DNA from 4 places in the Herminiimonas glaciei genome. Region 3 is predicted to be linked to each of the others. Evidence: predicted binding sites of a transcription regulator. Region 3 holds the regulator's gene; each other region holds the start of a gene.
What was found. Region 3 encodes LexA, which represses DNA repair genes until DNA is damaged. Its sites were predicted from a motif close to ACTGTATNNNNATACAGT; they were not measured.

Region 1 (5,758 bases), 780 kb from region 3:
GAGACGGTACAGCTGTCACCTTATCCCCGCACCATGCGCGATGCCATTGTGTATGTACACCAGCATCCGGTGATGTTTTCGACCAGCGTGGAAGAGAATATCGCCTACGGTTTGTCAGTACGCGGCGTGCCGAAAAATATCATCGCTGAAAAAGTCGAAGAAGCTATCACCTGGGCCGGTATTGCGCACCTGCGTGCGAGCGTGCCGGGCTTCCTGTCGGGTGGGGAAAAGCAGCGCGTGGCATTGGCGCGTGCACGTGTGCTGTCGCCGAAACTGCTATTGCTGGACGAGCCGACTGCCAACCTCGATGGTGCGGCACGTGAACAGGTGATTGCGCTGATACCGACCCTGGTGAACGAGGGCGGCAGTGTCATCATGGCTTGCCATGACCGGGATTTGATTGCGATGCCGGGTGTGCAACGCCTGAAGATACGCGACGGCAAACTGGAAATGCGGGCAGTGAACCTGGCGCCACAAGCAGTGCCTGGCGCTTAAGGCAGGTAGAGGCAAAACAGCGCACCACCATTTGGCAGGCTGTGCAGCCTGACACGTCCTTCCCTGGATTCATTGTGATGGGCGGCCGCGATGGCGGCCGACAGGGCCATGCCCATGCCGGTCGATGGTTTCTCTTCCGGTGTACCCAATCCCGGTCCGTCATCCTGGATCGTAAACACGGTTTCATCGGCGATGGTTTTACATGCAAGCACGATAGACGACTTGGCAAAACGCAGTGCATTCTGCAATGCGGCATCCAGTGCCAGTCCCAACAGGTGTTCGTCGAAGAAGGCAATCGGCGGCATGTCGTCGGTATCCAGCGTGATGGTGATCCCGGCCTTGTTGTGCGCGCGTATCAGGCCTTTCAGGAAGTCTTCCGGATTGACCGCTTCCATGCGTGGCTGCAAGCCCTGTGTCGAAGCCTTATACAAGGTCAGGAAGCCGACCATCTTGTCACGTAATGCGAGGCAATGATGATGCGCTTCCGAGGCTTTGCCGTGGTCCAGGTCTTCCGTGAGTGCGGCCAGTTCACCTTCGAGTTCACCCAATGCATTTTTCAGGTCATGCACGATGATGGCGGCGAGTTGCGGATCCATGCTTATGCCTCCACGCTGGCTTTGACCAGGGTCTCGCGCAGGAAACGATACATCTTGGCGACGCGTTCGCTATTCGGCATCAAGACATCCAGTTGCGCCAGGTAAGCGTTGACGCGTTCGACGTAATTGCGATCCAGGCCTTTCTGGCTCATCCACAATAAATGCAATTGCGCTGCGGCGAGCAGCACGCCGGTGTTTTCAGGTGTCGCGGTCAATGCTTCCTCCAGCTTGGCCAGCGATTCATCGAACTGGCCGGCGCGCATCAATTGTGTGGCTTGCTCGACGATCAACGCGCCTTCGCTAATCGATTCATCGACGACTTTTTCTATCAGTGCTTCATTGCCGGTATCTTGCAAGACGCGCCGGGCAAAGGCGACCAGGCGGGTATTTTCATGGTCGGCCTTGATCGCCTTGGCAACGATGCGTGCACCTTCTTCATCCAGTCCTACGCAAAATGCCGCTTTCGCCAATGTCAGTGTATGGATATCAGCGCGCACACCGTCCGCCAATTCCTTCGCCGAAGCGAAGGCGGCCTGGGCCGAGTTCATATCGCCGAGACGGGCAAATGCTTGCGCCGCAATGGTGGCCTGGCGTGCTGCGAAGCAGGGATCATCCTGATGGTCCTGGGCGGCGGCGCTCAAGACGGACAGCGCATCCGCCGCATCGCCGATATCGACCTGTACCTGCGCCAGAGACAGCGCATCGGAAGCCTGTGCGGTGAGTGAGCCGCGGGTATGCGTGAGGGCCTTGTTGAAAGCCTGGCGTGCCTGTTCCAGGTTACCGACGCGGTAGGCTGCATCGCCCATCAGGCGACTGCGACGGGCCGAAGGAATGACGTTATAGGATTTATTGAAGGCATCGAGTACGGCTTCTTCATTACCTTGTGCTTCGGCGATCTGCGCCAGCAAGTCGTAGGCATCGATGAATTGCGTATTCGCTTCCAATACCTCGGTTACCGCTTTTTTCGCTTCATCGAGCTGGCCGGCTGCCTGGTCGCAACGCGCGAGGCCGAGCCGGGCCCATACCAGGTCGCTGCGCAGGCTGAGTGCTTTCTTGTAGGTCACGCGCGCATCATTGAGATTGCCCAGTTCCAGCGCCGAACTTCCCTTGATCTTGAGGATATCGACTATCCATTTCGGCTCGGCCGCCAGTACGGTATCGCATTCGGCGATGGCACCGCTCAGGTCCTTCATTTGCAGGCGGTCGGTAATCGGTTTGAGCGCTTGTTGCCGATCCAGCAAACGCTCGAGGCGATCAGCGATCTTGCCACCGGTCAGTGGCTTCACCATATATGCGTCAGGCTGGAATTCGGCGGCGCTGGCCACGCTGTCATAGCTGCTTTCAGCTGTCACCATGAAGAACATTGCGGTAGGCGACAGCAGTTTTTGCGAGCGCAGGTATTCCAGCACTTGCTGGCCGTTGGTTTCCTTGTTGAGGTTGTAATCGCAGACGATTACATCGTAGTTGGTGTTGCGGATACGTTTGATCGCATCATTCGGCGTGGCGGATTGATCGACTTGCTCGATTCCCAGTTGACCCAACTGGGTCCGTATGTTTTGTCGCATCGTCGGCATGTCGTCGACGACCAGTGCGCGCAGCTTGGCAAGACGGCTATTGAGGATAGTGGCCATTATGATGCAAGGGGTTGGGATGCCCCATCATACGGCTATGTGCCTGTGCTTGCCATTAAAAAATGCTTTTTAAGAAAGTACCGGCAGCCTCCAAGCTCAAACTGGCAGCGCGGCACGATGGCGGGCGGCGGTCGCGGCCAGTGCGGAATGGGCTACGGTATAGGCCGCTGATGGCATCTCGAATACCGGCGAACTCAGCGAGCGGCAAACACGCGGCGCGCGGATGATGGCCGGAATTGCCAGTGGCAGCACGACAGGTTTGCAATGTACCGGTCCACGTCGTTTGATAATTTCGACCGACATACGACCCTCCGTAGCCGCTTGGCACAGCATGCGCAATGGTGCCGGCGAAGACTGGTTTTGTGCCGCCAGCGGGCGGAATACGAAAGTCAGGCCATCGTTTGCAGCCGCCATCAATTGCAGGCGGCGCAAGTGATCAGGACGGGCTTCCGGCAACCAGCACAGCAAGGCACCGAAATGCACATTCTTGACTGCTTGCTCTACTGCCCAGATCCGGTCCATGGGTTTGTCGGCTTCGATCAGGATGAGGTGATCGCGATCCAGGCCGAGGTCGCTCAAGGCTGCCGAGATATGCGCCGGTGCCAGCAAAATCACGGTTTTACCTTCTTGCGTCAGGCGCGTCAGGGTAGGGGCCAGCAAGCGCAGTTCACCGATATCCGGTTGCGCCAACAGCAATTCGATCAGTACCGAAGCAGGCCAGCCGCCATTCGGCAATTCCAGGTCCAGCGCGCGATAAGCGGAAGGCTGCGGGTGGGGGCGAACAGCGTGTGCCGATTCGCCAGGCCATATGGATTCTGGAAAGGAAGCTGCGGAAAAGTTGAAATTGCTTGCGACTGCGGCCATAAAACCTCCAAATGCTGTTTTGGGATAACGCGCCTGATGAACAGGTGAGTTAGCAATATACTGTATATGCATACAGTATAAAAGGTTTTTTTTAAATTTTATTGTGGCTGATGCAATTGTGCCGTGGGCAGTACTCTAGATGTGGTCACTTGCAAAATAAACAATTCAAGCCTTGCAGTTTAAGTCTCTCTTGAACTTGTTGACGCCATTTTCAAAACTTGAGTATTCCTTAGGGACAGAAATCTTTGTTTGGGGATTTTGCGCAGCCATTATCTTATGCGCTGCAAGGCTCTTATCAAAAGCACGGCAAGCATCGTCAGTTTTCTTCAGGTTTTGGTAACTAAAACCCATGAGCAGATAGAGATTCGCAGGCATGTCGATATTTTGATTTTTTACGGCTAAAGAAAGCGATTTTTCCAAATACTCCAGAGCTTTCTGGTAACGCGTTTCGTAGGACGCCGACTTGTCCATAAAACCATTTTCTTGATAATACTTTTGCCAATTTTTGATAGCTTGAGCATTAAAAAATATGCCGTAAATACGATATGCCTGAGCTAATCCGATTTCATTTCTCTGTTCGGCGTAGATATCTATTGCTTCCCTGATTAGGCGCTCTGCAGGAATGGGTCGGTCTTGCTGCTCCACTAAATTCTGCGCTGACGCGAGCTTCCGGGCTGGATCGTCGGTAGAGGGTACCAACATCGCTGCGCACCCTGTAATCAATTGAAGAGAAAGAAGAGTTGCGCAGATCAGGAGGATTTTTTTCATCTAACTATTATGGAAGTATTTGTCGGTTAAGTAGCGTAACGCACCGCTACTTTCGTGGTTGATCAAAATGGTTTTTCTACCAGTGTCATTTTTCGGCGTAAACGCTGGGCTTCAGCCATATCCCCCGCTTGTTCTGCACGCATTGCCTGCACCCCCAGCCAGGCAAGTAAAGGCCGTCGCCAGCCTTGTGCTGAAGCTGTTTCTACCGCAGCACCGATGACTGCGGGAGAGGCGCGTTTGCCCTGTAGTAGTACACCAGCGGCAACCAGACGGGATAGTGGATCTTCGATGCTAAGCATGGCGCTGGCAGCGGCGCTGTCGGAGCTGGCACCGGCTATGGCGCGCTGCTGTGCTGGTAGTTGCGCGATTTCCGAAGACTGGATTTTGCCTGCCAGGTAATTGGCATAGGCGACTTCGGCGGCCGGTGCATCCAGGCGCAATTTTTCAAATTCGGTGCAGCCATCCAGTACCAAGCTCGCAACCTGGGCCGCGCAGCGTGTGAGTTCTACGCGAGCCAGCAAATCGATACGGCCGGTGCGCGCCACTTCGTTACGGGCAAACTGGAACTCCTGGTCCGCTACGCGGGTATTGCCTGCCAGATAGGCATTGCCGGCGCGCTCGGTCGCGTCCTTGGCATTGATTTGCCAGTCCGGGGCCGGTTTGCCGGCACAGGCGGTGAGTAGCAGGCTGAATGTTAACAGCGCGGGCAAGAGGCGGGTCGGGGTCATGGCAGGTTTAGCTCCGTGTCGCGTGCAAACGGCCATTTGCGGTTGATTTCATTGACCAGTTGTTCCACTTTGCGCAGACTGCGGTCTACATCGGCACGCAGGCTGCCGAGGTCGCCGCTGGCGGCTTTCGCATTGCCGCTGATGACCTGGGCATCGGCCAGCACTGCATCCATTTTCTTCAGGCTGCTACGGGCTTCGCCCAGCATTGCATTCAGTTGCACGATGGTGGCCTGGCTATTGCCATCCTTGCCGAATACCTGGTTGTCGGTTTTCACCAGCAAACCATCGACTTTGGCTAATACCTCATTGGCGCGGTCCAGCGTCTGGATGATTTTTTGTGCATCCTTGTCATTGCCGACCAATGCTCCCAAAGCACCGTGTCTGCCATTGAGCTTGTCAGTCAGGCTTTGCAGGTTCGTCAGGCTGGCATTAAGCGCTGATTCTGCGGAGGTCAGGTTATTGACGTTATCGATCAATTGTTTCGCAGCAGCAACCAGCAAGGGGATTTCTGCCGCGACGTCGCCGACCAGCAAGGTGCGCTCGGCCCCGGCTTCCAGCGGCGGGTCAGTGGGTACGCCGGTAAAGGCGCGGATACGCGGGCTGCCGACTATGCCGCGCTCCATCGTGAAGATGCTGGAGCTACGCAGCCAATGTGCGTCTTTCTCTGCAACGGCAA
Region 2 (5,758 bases), 700 kb from region 3:
CGCGTGCGGTATTGGTGGCGTACTGCTGGTTCCTATCCTCACGCATTTGGGCGGCATTCCCTTGCCGCAGGCGATTGCCGCCGCCTCCCTCAGTTTCGCCCTGCCCGCACTCGTCGCACTGGGTCCGATGCGACGCCAACCCGAACTGCTGCAAGCTTGCCTGCCCTTGCTCGGCGGTGCCTTGCTGGGTGCCGCCGGCGGTGCACTGACCGTGCATTTGCTGTCAGCCGGAAGCCTGATGTTTGGTGTGATGTCGCTGGTCCTGTTCGCAGGCTGGCGCGGTTTGCGTCCGCTCGATATTGCCGCGCAAGCGGCCGCTTTCCTCAGCGTCCGGAGCCTGTTTATATTGGGAGCCTTAATCGGCTTCGGGTCGGCGCTGACCGGTACCGGCGGTCCGGTCCTGATCCTGCCGCTGCTGATGCTGATGCGCCAGCCGCTGCCCTTCGCGGTGCTCGCAGCCCAGGCCATACAATTCCCGATTGCGCTGGCCAGCAGTACCGTACATGCACTGGAAGGACGCCTGGATATCAAGCTCGCGCTGATCTGCGGTGTGCTGATGCTGCTGGGCTCCTTCGCCGGACAGCGTGCCGCCGCTGCGCTGAATGTCGCACAGCTGCAGCGCATGGTTGCGCTGCTTTTGCTGGCGGTGGGACTCTGGTTTGGCTGGCTCTTGCTGAATTGATTTATTGCAGCCGGCCCGTTGTTGATGAAACTTAGCGCGCCATCTTTTGCTGCAGCATGGCCTTCACTTCATCCCATTCGGAATCGATGATGCTGAAGCGTACCGAGTTGCGCTTGCGACCATCCGGCATGATGCGTTCATTCCTGACTATGCCTTCCTGTTTGGCGCCTATGCGCAAAATCGCCGCACGTGATTTCTCATTCAATTCATCGGTCGTGAATTGCACACGTATCGCCTGCAACTCTTCGAAGGCGTAAGTCAGCAACAAGAGCTTCGCTTCCGTATTGATGCCGGAACGCTGGATCGAACTGCCGAGCCAGGTATGGCCGATTTCCATCTTGCGGTTCGCCAGGTCTATCTTCCAGAAACGGGTACTGCCCACGATCTGGCCGGTATCGCGGCGCACGATGACGAAAGGCATGACGGTTTCATTTGCACGTCCTTCCAGCGCCGTCGCAATGTATGGCCCGACCGTATCCGGCCCCGGGATCACGGTGACCTTCATATTCCACAACTCACCATCGGTCGCAGCTTGCACCAATTGCGCGGCGTGTTCTTTTTGTAAAGGACGGAGTTCTACGGTTGTGCCGACCAGGGTCGGTTGCTGTGGGAGTGTTTGTTTCATTGTTGCTCTAATGGCGTGGCGGGACCCTCATCATAAAACGGGCAAGAAAGCCGGTGCAAAAATATTGCTAAGTGGAATCCACACATTCGCGTCGATAGCATTTCAGCAAGGCTCTCAAATAAATTCGCACGTTTTCCGGCAAAGCTTTTATACTGTACATATATACAGTATATTTACACCTGTAAATCAATTGAAGCTTTAACCAAAAGCAATACCTGGAGGCCCTTATGGCTGCCGCCCTATCCTTTGCCTTTCCTGTTGCCACGCCCGAGATTCCGCCATCCTTGCCGGATGCCGTCTGGCGCGCCGACCAGATGGGTTCCTATCATGCCAGCCCGGTTCCATCCGGCTACCAGGCGCTGGACCGGGAACTGCCCAAGGGTGGCTGGCCGCCATCGGTATTGATTGAATTATTAATGGCACAGCCCGGTATAGGCGAACTGCGTTTGCTTGCACCTACGCTGGCCCGCCTGACCCAAGCCGGCAAGACCGTGATCCTGCTGGCACCGCCGCATATTCCATATGCCGCGGCATTAGCCGATTTAGGTATCAGGCTGAAGCAACTGATCCTGATCGAAGTCGATAAGGCGGCCGATCGCATCTGGGCGATAGAACAAACCTTGAAAAGCGCCGGCTTTGGCGCACTGCTGTGCTGGCTGCCGCAAGCGCGCACCGATCATTTGCGCCGCTTGCAACTGGCAGCGGCAGGCGGCGAAGGTTTGACCTTCGTCTTTCGTCCACTGAGCGCACAGGAAATATCATCACCCGCACCGCTGCGCATCGCCTGCCAACCGGCGGCGCGCGGATGTATTTCAGTCGAACTCATCAAACGGCGTGGACCGGTACATGCCGCGCCACTCATCCTGCCGCTCACAATTCCTGAAACCCTGGTCCGTCCTTTGGCCAGCCGCGCAGCAAACAACACCCTTGCCGATACTCCTTCCTATGCTGTGGATCGCTCTTCACTTGCCGCAACTGCCGCTAGACGCCGCGCTACGCTGCCGGCTTAGGCATATCTCCTGCGAACCGGATCCATTTGCCGATGCCCCCATCGTCATTTGTGAACGGCAAGTCGCAGGCTGGTGCAATCAATTGGCGGAAGACGCAGGGATACGTGCGGGCATGTCGGAAGCCAGTGCCCGTGCGCTGGCGGCCGGACTGCAAACACTGCAGCGCGATACCGGACAGGAAGCGAGGGCATTGCAGGAAGCCGCGCTCTGGTGTTTGCATTTCACGCCGCATGTGGTGCTGAAACCGGATGGCCTGCTGCTGGAAATCAGTGCCAGCCTGCGCCTGTTCGGCGGCCATCAACGCATCGCGACGCAATTGCTCGGCGGTTTGCTGGAGCTGGGCCTGCAGGCCCGCCTGGCAAGTGCCGCTACTGCCGGTGCGGCATGGTTACGCGCGCAATCGAACGGAATCAGCAAAGTGTTTGCACATGATGGCGACATCAATGAGGCACTCGATCCCTTGCCCTTGCATGTACTCGATAGTGCGCAAGTGCATCTGGAGACCCTGGATGGCATCGGTTGCCGTCGCCTGGGTGAATTGCGCCAACTGCCACGCGCGGGGGTGGCGCGCCGCTTCGGCCAGGCCTTGTTGAGTGAACTGGATCGCGCGTATGGCACGGAAGCAGAAGCGCATCTATGGTTTGAAGCGCCGGTGATATTCGATGTCAAACTCGAACTCCCGGCCCGCGTGGAAAATACCGAAGCATTGCTGTTTGCCGCGCGCCGCCTCTTGCTGCAACTGACGGGCTGGCTGAGTGCGCGCCACGCGGCAGTGGCCGGCATCACGCTTTGCCTGCATCATGAATCGAGCCGACAGCGCGATCACCGCCGCACGAATGTCAGCATCATGCTTGGCATGCCGAGCCGCGACATCGACCATCTTGCGCTATTGCTGCGTGAACGAATGGCGCAACTGGAACTGATTGCACCCGTCATCGAAATCAGCCTGAAGGCCGAACAAATCACCGCACAAGCCGCGCCGAATACCGAACTGTTCCCGACGCCGACTTCGGATGCGGAAAATACCGGACGCCTGGTCGAGCGCCTGCAAAGCCGTCTCGGGCATGAAGCAGTGCGCCAGCTTTCCGTCTTTGCCGATCACCGGCCGGAAAAAAGCATCCTCAGCAGCGTGCTAAGCACACACCAAAACCCACGGCGTAATTCATCTGATGAAGCTGTGGACACGCATCCGCCATGCCTGCGCCCGGCCTGGCTGCTGCCACAACCGCTGGCCTTGAACACCCACCAGCACAAACCCTTTTACCAAAGTCCGTTGACCTTGCTGACCGGGCCGGAGCGTATCGAATCCGGCTGGTGGGATGATGCACTGGCAACCCGTGATTACTTCATCGCACAAAACGAACAGCATTTACTGCTGTGGATTTTTCGCTTGCGCACGACGAGCACCGTGTCCGGCTCCGGCTGGTTCCTGCATGGCTTATTTGCCTGACATGCAGCAAGACATACCATGCTGCCGCGCCTGCCCTCCTATGCGGAACTCCATTGCCGCTCCAACTTCAGCTTCCTGCATGGTGCATCGCATCCGGAAGAATTGGTGGAACGCGCCTGCGACCTCGGCTACAGCAGCCTTGCCATTACCGATGAATGTTCGCTGGCAGGTGTGGTACGGGCGCATGTAGCAGCAAAAAAACATGGGCTGCACCTCATCATAGGCAGTGAAATCAAACTGGCTTGCGGCAGCAAATTACTCTTGCTCGCATGCAATCGAAATGGTTACGGCAATTTATCCGAACTGATCACGCTGGCACGACGCCGTGCCGCCAAAGGCAGTTACACCCTGTATCGCAGCGACCTCGATGCGCATGCAGCCGTTGCGCACCTGAGGCATTTACCGGATTGCCTCGCCATCCTGCTGCCGCGGCGTGGCAGCAGCAATGAGGAACTGGCCGGGCAAGCCGCGTGGTTGCAGCAAAACTTTGCCGGTCGCGCCTGGATTGCCGTTGAACTCTTGCACTGGTCCGGCGATGAACACTGGCTTGCACAGTTAAAAGAAATAGCCACACAACAGGCATTGCCGCTGGTCGCGATGGGTGATGTCCTCATGCATGTACGTTCACGCAAACCCTTGCAAGACACGCTGACTGCGGTACGCCTCGGCAAATCCATTGCCGAATGCGGACTGGACTTGCAACCGAATGCCGAACAGCATTTGCGTTCACGTTTACGCCTGTCGCAAATCTACCCGGCCGCATTGCTGGAAGAAAGCCTGGAGATCGCCGCCCGCTGCACTTTCTCGCTCGAAGAGTTGCGTTATCAATACCCGGAAGAAATCGTGCCGGCAGGCGAAACCATGTCTGCCTATCTACGTCGCCTGGTGTATGAAGGCGCCACGCAAAGACGCTACAAAAATGGCATCCCGGAAGAATTCCATGCACGCATCGAACATGAACTCAGCCTGATACAAGAGCTGGAATATGAGCCTTACTTCCTGACGGTGTATGACATCGTCAAATTCGCCCGTAGCAAAAATATCCTGTGCCAGGGTCGTGGCTCCGCCGCCAATTCCATCGTCTGTTATTGCCTCGGCATTACCGAAGTCGATCCGGCGCGCAGCAGTGTCTTGTTCGAACGTTTCATTTCACGTGAACGCAATGAACCGCCGGATATTGATGTCGACTTCGAACACCAGCGGCGTGAAGAAGTCATGCAATACATTTATCAAAAATATGGCCGCCATCGGGCCGCACTGACGGCGGCGCTGATCACCTATAGGCCACGCTCGGCGATGAAGGATGTCGGCAAGGCGCTCGGCCTCGACTTCGAACAAATCAATCTCTTGTCGCAATCGCATAAATGGTGGGATGGCAAACAAATCGGCGCGGATCGTTTGCAGGAAAACGGTTTCGACCCGGAATCCCCTATCGTGCAAAAACTGGTCGAACTGACGCAAACCCTGATCGGTTTTCCGCGTCATCTATCGCAACACACAGGCGGTTTTGTCATTTCGCAAGACAGCCTGGCGCGCCTGGTACCGATAGAAAATGCATCGATGAAGGATCGCAGCGTCATTGAATGGGACAAGGACGACCTCGATGCACTAGGTTTGCTGAAAGTCGATGTGTTGGCGCTCGGCATGCTGTCGGCGATACGGCGTGCGCTGGAAATGATCAGCCTGCGGCGCGGCCACGACTTTGAGCTGCAAGATATCCATGATGACGATGCCGCCACTTATGAAATGATTTGTGCCGCCGATACGATAGGCGTGTTCCAGATTGAATCGCGCGCACAAATGTCGATGCTGCCACGCCTGCGTCCAAAGTGTTATTACGACCTGGTGATACAGGTCGCCATCGTCAGGCCGGGTCCTATCCAGGGTGGCATGGTGCATCCTTACCTGAAGAATAGACGTCTGCCCAAGGACAAAATAAATTACTACGGAAAATCCATCAAGAAAGCCCTGGTACGTACTTGTGGCGTTCC
Region 3 (5,758 bases):
GGACGGCCGGCGACGATAATCAGGTCACCCGGCTGCAAGCCTGAAGTCATACGATCCAGGTCGGCAAAGCCGGTCGGCACACCGGTAATATCGCTGGTGCTGTCGCGGTTATACAGTTCATCGATACGTTCGACCACTTGCGTCAGCAAGGGCTGGATTTCCTGGAAGCCTTGCGCGCCACGCGCGCCCTCTTCCGCGATCGCAAAGATCTTGGATTCAGCTTCATCCAGCATCTGTTTGACTTCCTTGCCTTGCGGATTGAAGGCATTGCCGGAAATCTCGTCCGAGACGGTAATCAGTTTGCGCAGTACGCCGCGATCACGCACGATTTCGGCGTAGCGGCGAATATTGGCAGCGGAAGGTGTGTTTTGCGCCAATGCGTTGAGGTAGGCGACGCCGCCCACTTCTTCGGCCTTGCCGCTATTGGTCAGCGCTTCAAAGACGGTGATGACGTCTGCCGGACGCGCGTTATTGATCAGCTTGACGATGTGCTGGAAGATGATCCGGTGGTCGTAGCGATAGAAATCGTCGTGATTGACGAAATCGGCAATACGATCCCAGGCCGCATTGTCGAGCAGCAAGCCGCCAAGGACGGATTGCTCTGCTTCTATCGAATGCGGGGGAACGCGAAGGGACTCTAATTGCGGATCGGCACGGGTGTTCATGGCGCGAATTATACCTGTTGCGAGGCTTCCCTTTAAGAAATCAGGCAATAAAAAAGCCGGGAAAACCCGGCTTTTTCTGGGCAACTGGTGCCCGTGTTACTTTAATACGACTTAAGCGTGATCGCCGATAACGGTGATCGTTACTTCCACGACTACGTCGGTGTGCAATGCAACTGCAACAACGTGATCGCCGGCAACTTTCAACGGACCGGTTGGCAGGCGAACCTGGGCTTTTTCAACTGCAAAGCCTTGTTTCGTCAACGCTTCAGCGATATCGGAGTTGGTAACGGAACCGAACAAACGGCCGTCAACACCCGATTTTTGCGTGATTTGAACGGTTTGACCGGTCAATTTCTCGCCTTGAGCTTGCGAAGCTGCCAGTTTGTCTGCAGCGATTTTTTCCAGTTCTGCGCGCTTGACTTCGAATTCAGCGACTGCAGCAGCGGTAGCACGGCGTGCTTTACGTTGTGGGATCAGGAAGTTACGTGCGTAACCGTCTTTGACTTTTACAACTTCACCGAGGTTGCCGAGATTAACGACTTTTTCCAACAGAATGACTTGCATGTTTTTCTCCTATATCAAGTCGTTAATTACGCGTTGTGCAGATCGGTGTACGGCAACAGCGCGAGGTAACGTGCGCGTTTGATTGCTGTATCAACCTGACGTTGATAGATAGCCTTGGTACCGGTCAGGCGTGCTGGCATGATTTTGCCGTTTTCCTGAACGAAGTCTTTCAAGGTGTCTACGTCTTTGTAATCAACTTGTTCTACGTGTGCAGCGGTGAAGCGGCAGAATTTTTTACGCTTGAACAAAGGGTTTTGTTGTTTGCGTTTTTCTTTGAGTTTGTTCTTGTCGAATTTTTTACCGAATGCCATTTTGGGCTCCTGTATCTAAATGTGGTTCTCGAAATCTGTGAGATGGAAAACAAGGCTTTTGCTGTTACGGCTCTTGCGTGCCAGAAATCCAGTGAACTGATATGTCCCGCCTAATTCGGCTTGATTGAATCGACCTGAAATTTCACCCGCGGCAATCGCGGCAATTTCAAACTCAACCAATCGTGGAACACCTGCTTCTATTTGTTGCGAACTGTGCAGCAAAACTGCTGACACTATCGGTACGCCTGCCGGGGTGTAGCGCAAAATTTCACGCTCGGCAATGGTCGCAATAAACTGAAGCTGATTCACTCTCCGTCTGGTAACGTCAAAGGGCTATTAGGCAGCAGGTGCCTCGGCGCGATGGCTCTTGGCAGCATCTTCCTTCTGCACAGCCTTCATCATTGGCGATGGTGCGGTTTCAGCCTTCTTCATTTTCACTGTCAGATGACGCAGAACGGCATCGTTGAATTTGAAGCCGGTTTCGATTTCAGCCAGCGTTTCGCCGTCACATTCGATGTTCAGGCAGACGTAGTGCGCTTTTGCCAATTTCTGGATCATGTACGCCATTTGACGACGGCCCCAGTCTTCGACACGGTGGATAACGCCGCCGCGTGCGGTGACGATACCTTTGTAGCGCTCGATCATTGCAGGCACTTGCTCGCTTTGATCCGGATGAACGATAAATACGATTTCATAATGACGCATGTAAGCTCCTTTTGGACGGATTGAAAATCGCCCACCTCGGCGTCAAGACGAGTGTGGGAAGAGGAAAACCCGCAATCATACGCGCAGAAGCAGGAAAACTCAACGCTTTCAGGCATTTATCGGCGCAATACCGCATGAATACGTGGCAATTTCTGTCGAAACCACATAAATCAGCTTGCGTTTAGGCATGTACTGTATAAAAATACAGACTGTTCATACGAACAGTTTACGGTCGTCACATGTACGAACCACAACAAAACAGGCCAAGGCAATGATCAAACTGACAGCACGCCAGGAACAAATCCTGAATTTGATACGCGATGCGATCGAAAATACCGGTTTCCCGCCGACCCGTGCCGAAATTGCAACAGAACTCGGTTTCCGCTCGGCCAATGCGGCGGAAGAACATTTGCAGGCACTGGCACGCAAGGGCGCGATCGAAATTTCGCCCGGCACCTCGCGCGGCATCCGCCTGCGTGACATGGGCAATGGCGATGAACGCTTCCCGGGCCGCCAGATGGCATTGCCACACCCGGCACTGATGCAACTCAGCCTGCCGCTGGTCGGTCGCGTGGCCGCCGGCTCGCCTATCCTGGCGCAGGAACATATAGAAGCGACCTACGATGTGGATCGTTCGCTGTTCTCGGCCAAACCCGATTTCCTGCTGAAAGTGCGCGGCATGTCGATGCGCGACGCCGGCATCCTCGACGGTGACCTGCTGGCAGTCAAGAAAATCGATACCGCGAAAAACGGCCAGATCGTAGTCGCCCGCCTGGGTGAAGAAGTCACGGTCAAGCGCTACAAGAAATCCGGCTCATTGATTGAATTGCTGCCGGAGAACCCGGACTTCGAACCGATACGGGTCGACCTCGCACACGATGAGTTTGCGCTGGAAGGCCTGGCGGTCGGCCTGATGCGTACCTGGAACTGAGGCTAGCGCCTTAGTCCTTGTTCTTCTGCTCCAGTATCTGCTTGGCGATGCCACGCAGGATATTGACCTCTTCCGTTTCCAGCTGGGTACGGGAAAACAGGCGCTTCAAACGTGGCATCAGCTTCTTCGGATTATTCGCATCGAGGAAGTCGATTGCCACCAGCGCCTGCTCCAGATGCGCATACATGCCATCGATCTGCGCCATGCTCGCCGCCTCCCCCTGGAAGCCAATATCGGTGACGGCACGCGTTTCCCCTACCGCCGCCATGCGCGCTTCATAAGCCAATACCTGTACCGCTTGCGCCAGGTTCAGCGATGAATAGTCCGGATTCGCCGGGATATTGATCAGCACATTGCACTTTTCGACGATTTCATTCGGCAAGCCGAAACGTTCGTTGCCAAACACCACTGCTGCGCGCAAACCGCTCTCCTCCACCAGACGCGTCGCCAATGCACGTGGCGAAATCACCGGTGGGGAGAATTCGCGCAGGCGGGCCGTCACTGCTGCTGCGAAGTTGCAATCGAGCAGTGCCTCCTCTATCGAACTGACGATGCGGGCCGACTGCAGGATATCCTGCGCGCCACTGGCAAAGGCCACCGCTTCCTCTTGCAGCGCCGCATCCGGGAAGCGCGGATTCACCAGTACCAGTTCGGTAAAACCCATGTTTTTGATGGCGCGCGCCGTCGCCCCGATATTGCCGGGACGGCTGGTTTCCACCAGGACAAAACGAAGTCGATTGAAAAGAGGCGTGTCGGTTTGTGGCTGCATCATTTAAAATAGCGGCATTGCGCGGTAGGATTCATGTCAGAAATGGCAACTCTATACCGCATCGCTCATTAATTTCAATTTAGGTGGTTCTGCTCGCCCTGCGGCGTGAGGACCGCCATTTTAACGGAAACTCTATGCATCCCATGCTTAATACGGCGGTCAAAGCTGCTCGCCGCGGCGCTGCCATTATCAATCGCGCGTCCTTCGATCTGGACCGTATCAAGGTCACCGAAAAAAAGCCTAACGACTTTGTCACCGAAGTCGACCAGGCCGCCGAGCAGGCGATCATAGATGTTTTGAAATCCGCCTACCCCGACCACGCCATCCTCGCCGAAGAATCCGGCGCTTCGGCCAACCTGCACGACGAAAACGACAACGTCTGGATCATCGATCCACTCGACGGCACCACCAACTTCATCCATGGCTTCCCGCAATATTGCGTATCGATCGCGCTGCAACAACGTGGCCAGATCACGCAAGCGGTAGTCTACGATCCGACCCGCAATGACTTGTTCACCGCGACCAAAGGCGCAGGCGCTTACCTGAATGAAAAGCGTATCCGCGTCACCAAGCGCGACAAGATTTCCGACGCGCTGATCGGCACCGGCTTCCCGTTCCGCGCCGGCGACGACATCGATGAATACATGAAGATGTTCAAGATCATGACGCAAAGCTGCGCCGGCCTGCGTCGCCCTGGTTCCGCTGCACTGGACCTGGCTTATGTCGCTTGTGGTCGTCTGGATGGCTTCTTTGAAAAAGGTTTGCAGCCTTGGGATATGGCCGCCGGCTCCTTGCTGATCACTGAATCCGGCGGCATCATGGGTACCTTCGCCGGTGAATCCGATTACCTGTACAAGGGTGATGTACTGGCCGGCACACCAAAAGTATTCGCACAAATGGTTTCGCTGCTGAGCCCGTTCGCCAAGTAATTCCAGTCACACCACAAAGGGAAATATCCGCCTGCTGCATTGCAGGCAGATATTTCCCTTTTGTTTTTCAGCCTGGTCTCGCCAAGTAATCCCCGGCGCAAGAGCCACTGCTGTTATACTCGCTGCACACGGCATACCTCCAGTCACCTTGCCGCTGTCTCGCGACTTCCGCACCCCAATCCCCGTTTGCCTGCGACTGGCGCCCATTGCGGCGACAGGCCGATAATTTTCTATTGAGTATCCATGTCTTTTACTGACCTCGGCCTGGCCGAAGGAATTGTTCGCGCCGTTACCGAAAGCGGTTATACCAACCCTACCCCGATTCAGGCGCAAGCCATCCCTGCCGTATTGGCAGGCGGCGATCTGCTGGCCGGCGCACAAACCGGCACCGGCAAAACCGCCGGCTTCACGCTGCCGATTTTGCATCGCCTCGCAACCAGCGGCACGCCGCACGCGTCCGCTTCCGCGCAACGTCCTATCCGTGCACTGGTGTTGACACCGACCCGTGAACTGGCAGCGCAAGTCGAAGAAAGCGTACGCACTTACGGCAAATACCTGAACCTGAACTCGGCCGTGATCTTCGGCGGCGTCGGCATCAACCCGCAAATCAAAATGCTCAAGCATGGCGTGGATATCCTGGTCGCAACACCAGGCCGCCTGCTCGATCACATGCAACAAGGCACGGTCAACCTGAACCACATCCAGATCCTGGTATTGGATGAAGCTGATCGCATGCTGGATATGGGCTTCATCAAGGACATCCGCCGCGTGCTCGCAGCCTTGCCGAAGAATCGCCAAAACCTGCTGTTCTCCGCCACCTTCTCGAATGAAATCAAGGCGCTGGCAGATGGCTTGCTGAACTCGCCTGCGACCATAGAAGTCGC
Region 4 (5,758 bases), on a different contig from region 3:
GGGCTTTTGCATTTTCAACCAGGCGGCGATTGCGGCCGCCTATGCATATGAAGTGCACAAGCTGGAGCGCGTGGCAGTCATCGACTTCGATGTGCATCATGGCAACGGTACCCAAGCGGCATTTTACGACCGCCCGGAACTGTTCTATGCATCCAGCCACCAGTCGCATTTCTACCCCGGTACAGGCCTGGAAAAGGAAACCGGCGTTTCGCACAATATCGTCAACGTCCCGCTGCCACGCGGTTGCGATTCAGCCTTGTTCCGTGAACAGACTGCCGCAAAAATGCTGCCGGCAATACGCGCTTTCAATCCGGAACTGATCATTATCTCGGCCGGCTTCGATGCGCATCACCTCGATCCGCTGGCAGGACTGAACCTGCAAGACGATGATTTCGACTGGATCACACGTGAATTGATGAAAATTGCGGATGAAACCTGCGAAGGTCGCATTGTTTCTATCCTGGAAGGCGGTTATAGCCTGGACGGCTTGGCTTCAAGCACTGCAGTACACGTCAAAGCCTTGATGGATCACTGATTGCCTGCTGCCTGCAGATACGTTTGTTTGCAGGCAGCGGTCTTAATCTTCATCCTTACCTGCAGCACGCATCGCCGCCTGTATCGCTCGATGTGAAAATCCCCGTTGCATCAAAAAGCGCATCTGTTTGGCGCGGTCTTCCTGATTGCTCGCCACCGTACCGAACTTGCGTTCCCAGACTGCGCGCGCGCGCGCAAATTCATCCGACTCCAGATTCGCCTTGATATCGCTAAGTGAATCCGGATCTATGCCATGGCTTTTTAATTCAGACAAAATCCGGCTATTGCCGAAACGGGCGGCACGCCTGTGTACCAATGATTCGGAAAAGCGGCTTTGCGAAAGAAACTTCGCCGCTTCCAACGTATCCAGCAAAGCTTCGACGTCATCACCCTCTTGCGCATGGCGCGCCAGCTTGCGTCCCAATTCCTGCCGGCTGTGTTCACGCGCCGATAAATAACGAAGCGCCCGCGCTTTCAGACTCACTTGCAGTTTTGCCATATGAGTCCTTCAGCGCGGGCGCTCGTTAATATCCGTGTTCGAATCAAGTACAGTCAGGCCGGACCTTATTCGACTTCTTTCAATTCTTTGGCTTCCTTGCTTTCCTTGGCCGTAGCTTTCTTCGCAACCGGTTCATCCGATTTGATCGCGCCGAGTTCAGGAACACCCAAGGAAACACGTACCTTGTTTTCGATTTCACGTGCCAGGTCCGGACGCTCTTTCAAATAGTTACGTGCATTGTCTTTACCCTGGCCGATACGTTCGCCATTGTAGCTATACCAGGCGCCCGATTTTTCAACGATTTTGGCATCGGAACCCAAATCGAGGATTTCACCTTCACGCGATGTGCCTTCGCCATACAGGATGTCGAAGTGCGCTTCCTTGAATGGCGGCGCGATTTTGTTTTTGACGACTTTGACCTTGGTTTCATTACCGATCACTTCATCGCCCGATTTGATCGAACCGGTACGACGGATATCCAGGCGTACCGAAGCGTAAAACTTCAGTGCATTACCGCCGGTGGTGGTTTCCGGGTTACCGAACATCACGCCGATCTTCATACGGATCTGGTTGATGAAAATAACCAGGGTATTGGTGCGGTTGATGCTGCCGGTCAATTTACGCAAGGCTTGCGACATCAGGCGCGCCTGCAAACCTGGCAACGAGTCACCCATATCGCCTTCGATTTCAGCACGTGGTGTCAAGGCCGCGACCGAATCGATAACGATCAGGTCAACGCCGCCCGAACGCACCAGCGCATCGCAGATTTCCAGTGCCTGTTCGCCGGTATCCGGTTGCGAAATCAACAAATCCGACAGATTGATACCCAGCTTCTGCGCGTACGTCACGTCCAGTGCATGTTCTGCATCGATAAACGCGCAAGTGCCGCCCAGTTTTTGCATTTCCGCGATGGTTTGCAGCGTCAGCGTGGTTTTACCCGACGATTCCGGGCCGTAGATTTCAACGACACGGCCACGTGGCAAGCCGCCGACGCCGAGTGCGATATCCAGGCCCAGCGAACCGGTGGAAACAACCTGCACTTCTTCGACGACTGCGCCGTCTTCCATGCGCATCACCGAACCTTTACCGAACTGCTTTTCGATTTGCGCTAGTGCAGCGGCGAGTGCTTTACTCTTGTCCGAGCTCGGAGCGTTTTTTTTGTCGTCCATAAAGATTCTTTCGGCGGTTGGTTGTAACGAAACAGGGTTTATACAGTGTTTGGAGCCAGAAACCGTACTGTATAAAAAAACAGTGCTTTATGCAAGCTGCTCTTGCGATATTTTTTAAAACAGTCAAAAAGATTGCTTTTTGACATGTATCCATTCCACAAACAAGTCTTTAAAAAAAGCAGGCCACATACTAGCAAGAGCCGCTATTTCCCTCCAGCGGCACGGTGATTTCCACGTAATATCCAGCTATCCACTTTCGCCCCGTCTTTATGTGCACGACCGCCGAACTATCCGAAATCGCTTATAAAAAAGAAAAGTCCGCCAGCTTGCGCCTTGCGAAACGCCTGGGCATCAGCACGGAAGCTGCACTGACCGAAGTCTTGAGCCAAGCAGCCGGAGACGGCTCTTTAAAGGAGCTGGTCACCCGGCGACTCAAGGAAAATGCACATATCGCAGCAAAAATCGCGACGCGCAAACAAGCCAAACTCACCGCACGCGCGCAGAAACAGGCGGCCCGACAGCCCGATGCCGGCGCATGGCTGGCCTGGTTCGACGGGTCCTGTCATCCGAATCCGGGCAAGATGGGTATAGGCGGCTTGCTCAGGAGCCCGCAAGGCGCGGAGACCGAGATCAGTTTCAACGCCGGCATAGGCGATAGCAGCGAAGCAGAATACATCGCCCTCATCAGCGTACTGGAAACAGCCATCAAGGCCGGTGCCGACAAGCTCCTCATTTACGGCGATAGCCAGGTCGTCATCAACGATGTACTCAGCCAGGGTGGTGGCGCTGCCATCCTCAGCGCGCAGCGCTTAAAAGCCCAAGGCCTGCTTGCCCGCCTGCCGCAAGTGAGCCTGAGCTGGATACCACGCCAGCGTAATGGCCAGGCCGACGCCCTGTCGCAACAGGCCATCCGTAGCGCTGCAGCAGCGGCAAACCCGCAACTGGCCTAATATGTAAATAACAAGTCGCGCAGCATGACACTTGTCTTGCTGCTGCGGAAGAAACCCAATAGACTACGAGCCAACTTCCCCCTCCTGCCATCCCATGCGAATCCTGCTTGCCGAAGACGATAGTGTTCTTGCCGACGGTTTGACGCGTTCTTTGCGTCAGTCCGGCTATGCCACCGATTGCGTAAAGAATGGTGCGGAGGCCGATTCCGTCCTGTCCACGCAAGATTTCGATTTACTGATACTCGACCTCGGCTTGCCGAAGATGTCGGGACTCGAAGTCTTGCAACGCCTGCGTGCCCGCAATTCACGCTTGCCGGTGCTGATCCTGACCGCCGGTGATTCAGTGGAACAGCGCGTCAAGGGGCTGGACCTGGGTGCCGATGATTTCATGGCAAAACCATTTGCATTGTCGGAACTGGAAGCCCGGGTCCGTGCACTGACACGACGCGGTGCCGGCGGCGGGCCGACCGTCATCAAGCACGGACCGCTATCGTATGACCAGGTCGGTCGTATCGCTTACATCAATGACCAGATGCTGGACCTGTCGGCACGTGAACTCGGCTTGCTCGAAGTCTTGTTGCAACGTAGCGGCCGCCTGGTATCGAAGGAACAATTGGTCGACCATTTGTGCGAATGGAGCGAAGAAGTCAGCAATAATGCGATTGAAGTCTATGTCCATCGCCTGCGCAAGAAAATAGAAATTGGCGGTTTGCGCATCGCCACCGTGCGCGGCCTCGGTTATTGCCTCGAAAAATTTACCGAGACAGCACCTAATACGATTGCACCACCAGGCTGATCCAGCCATGCATGACGCCCACAGACTCGATGCGCACGCCGAAGCCGGCACATCGAAATCCAATGCGACCCAGCCCGAGGAGCGCACCCAGCGCTCGCTATTCGGTGAAATCCTCGACTGGATGCTGGTGCCGCTACTCTTGCTGTGGCCACTCAGTATTGCCATCACTTACCTGGTTGCCAAATCCATCGCGAACGAACCTTTCGATCGCGCACTGGAAGACAAGGTCACTGTCGTCGCGCAACAGGTCAAGGAAGTAAACGGCAAAGTCGTGACGCGCCTGACCGGTGCCGCCACCGACATCCTGCATGCCGACGATATCGACAATGTTTACTACCAGGTACGCAATTCCATCGGTGATGTCGTTGAAGGCGATATGGAAATACCGCTACCCAAGGATGTGGAAACACCCCCGCCGTGGTCAACCCAATTCCGCTACGACTTCATCCGCAATACCGAAGTGCGCATCGCCTACATCTATGTCGACCTGCACAAGACCCAGACCGCGCCGCAACTCAGCATAGAGCCGCGACTGGCACTGGTGCAGGTTGCGGAAACACTGGACAAGCGCTCGCAACTGGTCAACCAGATTATCAAGGGCGTCATCGTTCCGGAGTTCATCATCCTGCCGATTGCGCTGGTACTGGTCTGGTTTGCGCTCACGCGCGGCTTGCGGCCACTGGTCGAATTACAGCAGCGCATACGCGAACGACGGCCGGATGATTTAAGCCCTATCGATTCCGGTTACGTACCGGAAGAAATCCTGCCACTGGTAGGCTCGCTCAATGAAATGCTGGAACGCCTGTCGCAAAGTATCAAGGTGCAAAAGCGCTTCATCGCCGATGCCGCGCATCAAATGAAGACGCCATTGGCTGGCATGCGCATGCAATCGGAACTGGCATTGCGCCAGACCGACCAGGTCGAAATTCATAAATCACTGGAACAACTCGCGAAGAGTTCCAAGTCGGCCACACGCATGATCAACCAGTTGCTGGCGCTGGCGCGCGCGGAAAACCAAACCCCTACTACACGTCCCCTGCAGCCGCTGGAACTATCCGAGCTGGCACGCGACACCGTACAGGAATGGGTGCAGACTTCATTCAATAAAAAAATCGACCTCGGTTTCGAACAACCGGAGTACCACATCATGGTCAACGGCGACGCCATCATGCTACGCGAGCTGCTGAACAACCTGATCGATAACGCCCTCAATTACACCCCGGCAGGCGGACACGCGACGGTACGGGTACGCGCCGACGAAGAAGCGCGGCTCGCCTACCTGGAAGTGGAAGATACCGGCCCCGGCATCGCACCGCATGAACACAAGCGTATCTTTGAGCGCTTCTATCGCATCCTCGGCAGCAATGTCGAAGGCAGCGGCCTGGGCCTGGCCATCGTGCGTGAAATCGCGCAGCAACATGGTGCAGAAATCGATATCCTTAACAATCCGAACTGCACCAATCCTAAAGCGCCGGGCTGCCTGATGCGTATCACGCTGCCGCTGGAACAACCTGCACCTTTCTTTGACGGCAGTATTTGATATGACGGAAGAACAGCAAGCGCCAGCCTCCTACCGCGCCCGGCTTTACTGGCGACGGACGCGCAGTATGACGTTCTGGCTCTTGCTGCTGTGGTTCAGCGTAACCTTTTCCGCCATCTTTTTCGCCCGTCAACTATCGGTCTATACCTTGCTCGGCTGGCCGATTTCCTTCTTCATGGCGGCGCAAGGCAGTATCCTGATTTTTGTCGGCATCATCGCTTTCTACGGCTGGCGCATGCAGCGCCTCGACGACGCATATAACAATAATGA

Region 1: imuA (translesion DNA synthesis-associated protein ImuA) is a predicted target of LexA. The motif match lies at 3,646-3,663, and genes of this name have one in related genera.
Region 2: imuA (translesion DNA synthesis-associated protein ImuA) is a predicted target of LexA. The motif match lies at 1,459-1,476, and genes of this name have one in related genera.
Region 4: recA (recombinase RecA) is a predicted target of LexA. The motif match lies at 2,269-2,286, and genes of this name have one in related genera.

What each region holds. Positions count from the first base shown of each region.
Region 1 is NZ_JBHTBU010000001.1:898,802-904,559, forward strand. Features, by position in the region: gene ACFQPC_RS03950 (energy-coupling factor ABC transporter ATP-binding protein) at 1-495, shown strand, start outside; gene ACFQPC_RS03955 (ATP-binding protein) at 492-1,091, opposite strand; gene ACFQPC_RS03960 (tetratricopeptide repeat protein) at 1,094-2,722, opposite strand; gene imuA (translesion DNA synthesis-associated protein ImuA) at 2,819-3,586, opposite strand; gene ACFQPC_RS03970 (hypothetical protein) at 3,752-4,354, opposite strand; gene ACFQPC_RS03975 (hypothetical protein) at 4,417-5,082, opposite strand; gene ACFQPC_RS03980 (MlaD family protein) at 5,079-5,758, opposite strand, start outside.
Region 2 is NZ_JBHTBU010000001.1:979,126-984,883, reverse strand. Features, by position in the region: gene ACFQPC_RS04240 (sulfite exporter TauE/SafE family protein) at 1-682, shown strand, start outside; gene ACFQPC_RS04235 (GNAT family N-acetyltransferase) at 714-1,307, opposite strand; gene imuA (translesion DNA synthesis-associated protein ImuA) at 1,535-2,317, shown strand; gene ACFQPC_RS04225 (Y-family DNA polymerase) at 2,253-3,767, shown strand; gene ACFQPC_RS04220 (error-prone DNA polymerase) at 3,786-5,758, shown strand, end outside.
Region 3 is NZ_JBHTBU010000001.1:1,682,981-1,688,738, forward strand. Features, by position in the region: gene ACFQPC_RS07540 (replicative DNA helicase) at 1-665, opposite strand, end outside; gene rplI (50S ribosomal protein L9) at 777-1,229, opposite strand; gene rpsR (30S ribosomal protein S18) at 1,256-1,540, opposite strand; gene priB (primosomal replication protein N) at 1,556-1,849, opposite strand; gene rpsF (30S ribosomal protein S6) at 1,877-2,245, opposite strand; gene lexA (transcriptional repressor LexA) at 2,517-3,176, shown strand; gene ACFQPC_RS07570 (RNA methyltransferase) at 3,187-3,948, opposite strand; gene ACFQPC_RS07575 (inositol monophosphatase family protein) at 4,080-4,874, shown strand; gene ACFQPC_RS07580 (DEAD/DEAH box helicase) at 5,118-5,758, shown strand, end outside.
Region 4 is NZ_JBHTBU010000002.1:1,110,591-1,116,348, reverse strand. Features, by position in the region: gene ACFQPC_RS16205 (histone deacetylase family protein) at 1-535, shown strand, start outside; gene recX (recombination regulator RecX) at 578-1,033, opposite strand; gene recA (recombinase RecA) at 1,099-2,202, opposite strand; gene ACFQPC_RS16190 (ribonuclease HI family protein) at 2,472-3,152, shown strand; gene ACFQPC_RS16185 (response regulator) at 3,247-3,948, shown strand; gene ACFQPC_RS16180 (sensor histidine kinase) at 3,956-5,488, shown strand; gene ACFQPC_RS16175 (DUF4212 domain-containing protein) at 5,490-5,758, shown strand, end outside; gene ACFQPC_RS16170 (sodium:solute symporter family protein) at 5,755-5,758, shown strand, end outside.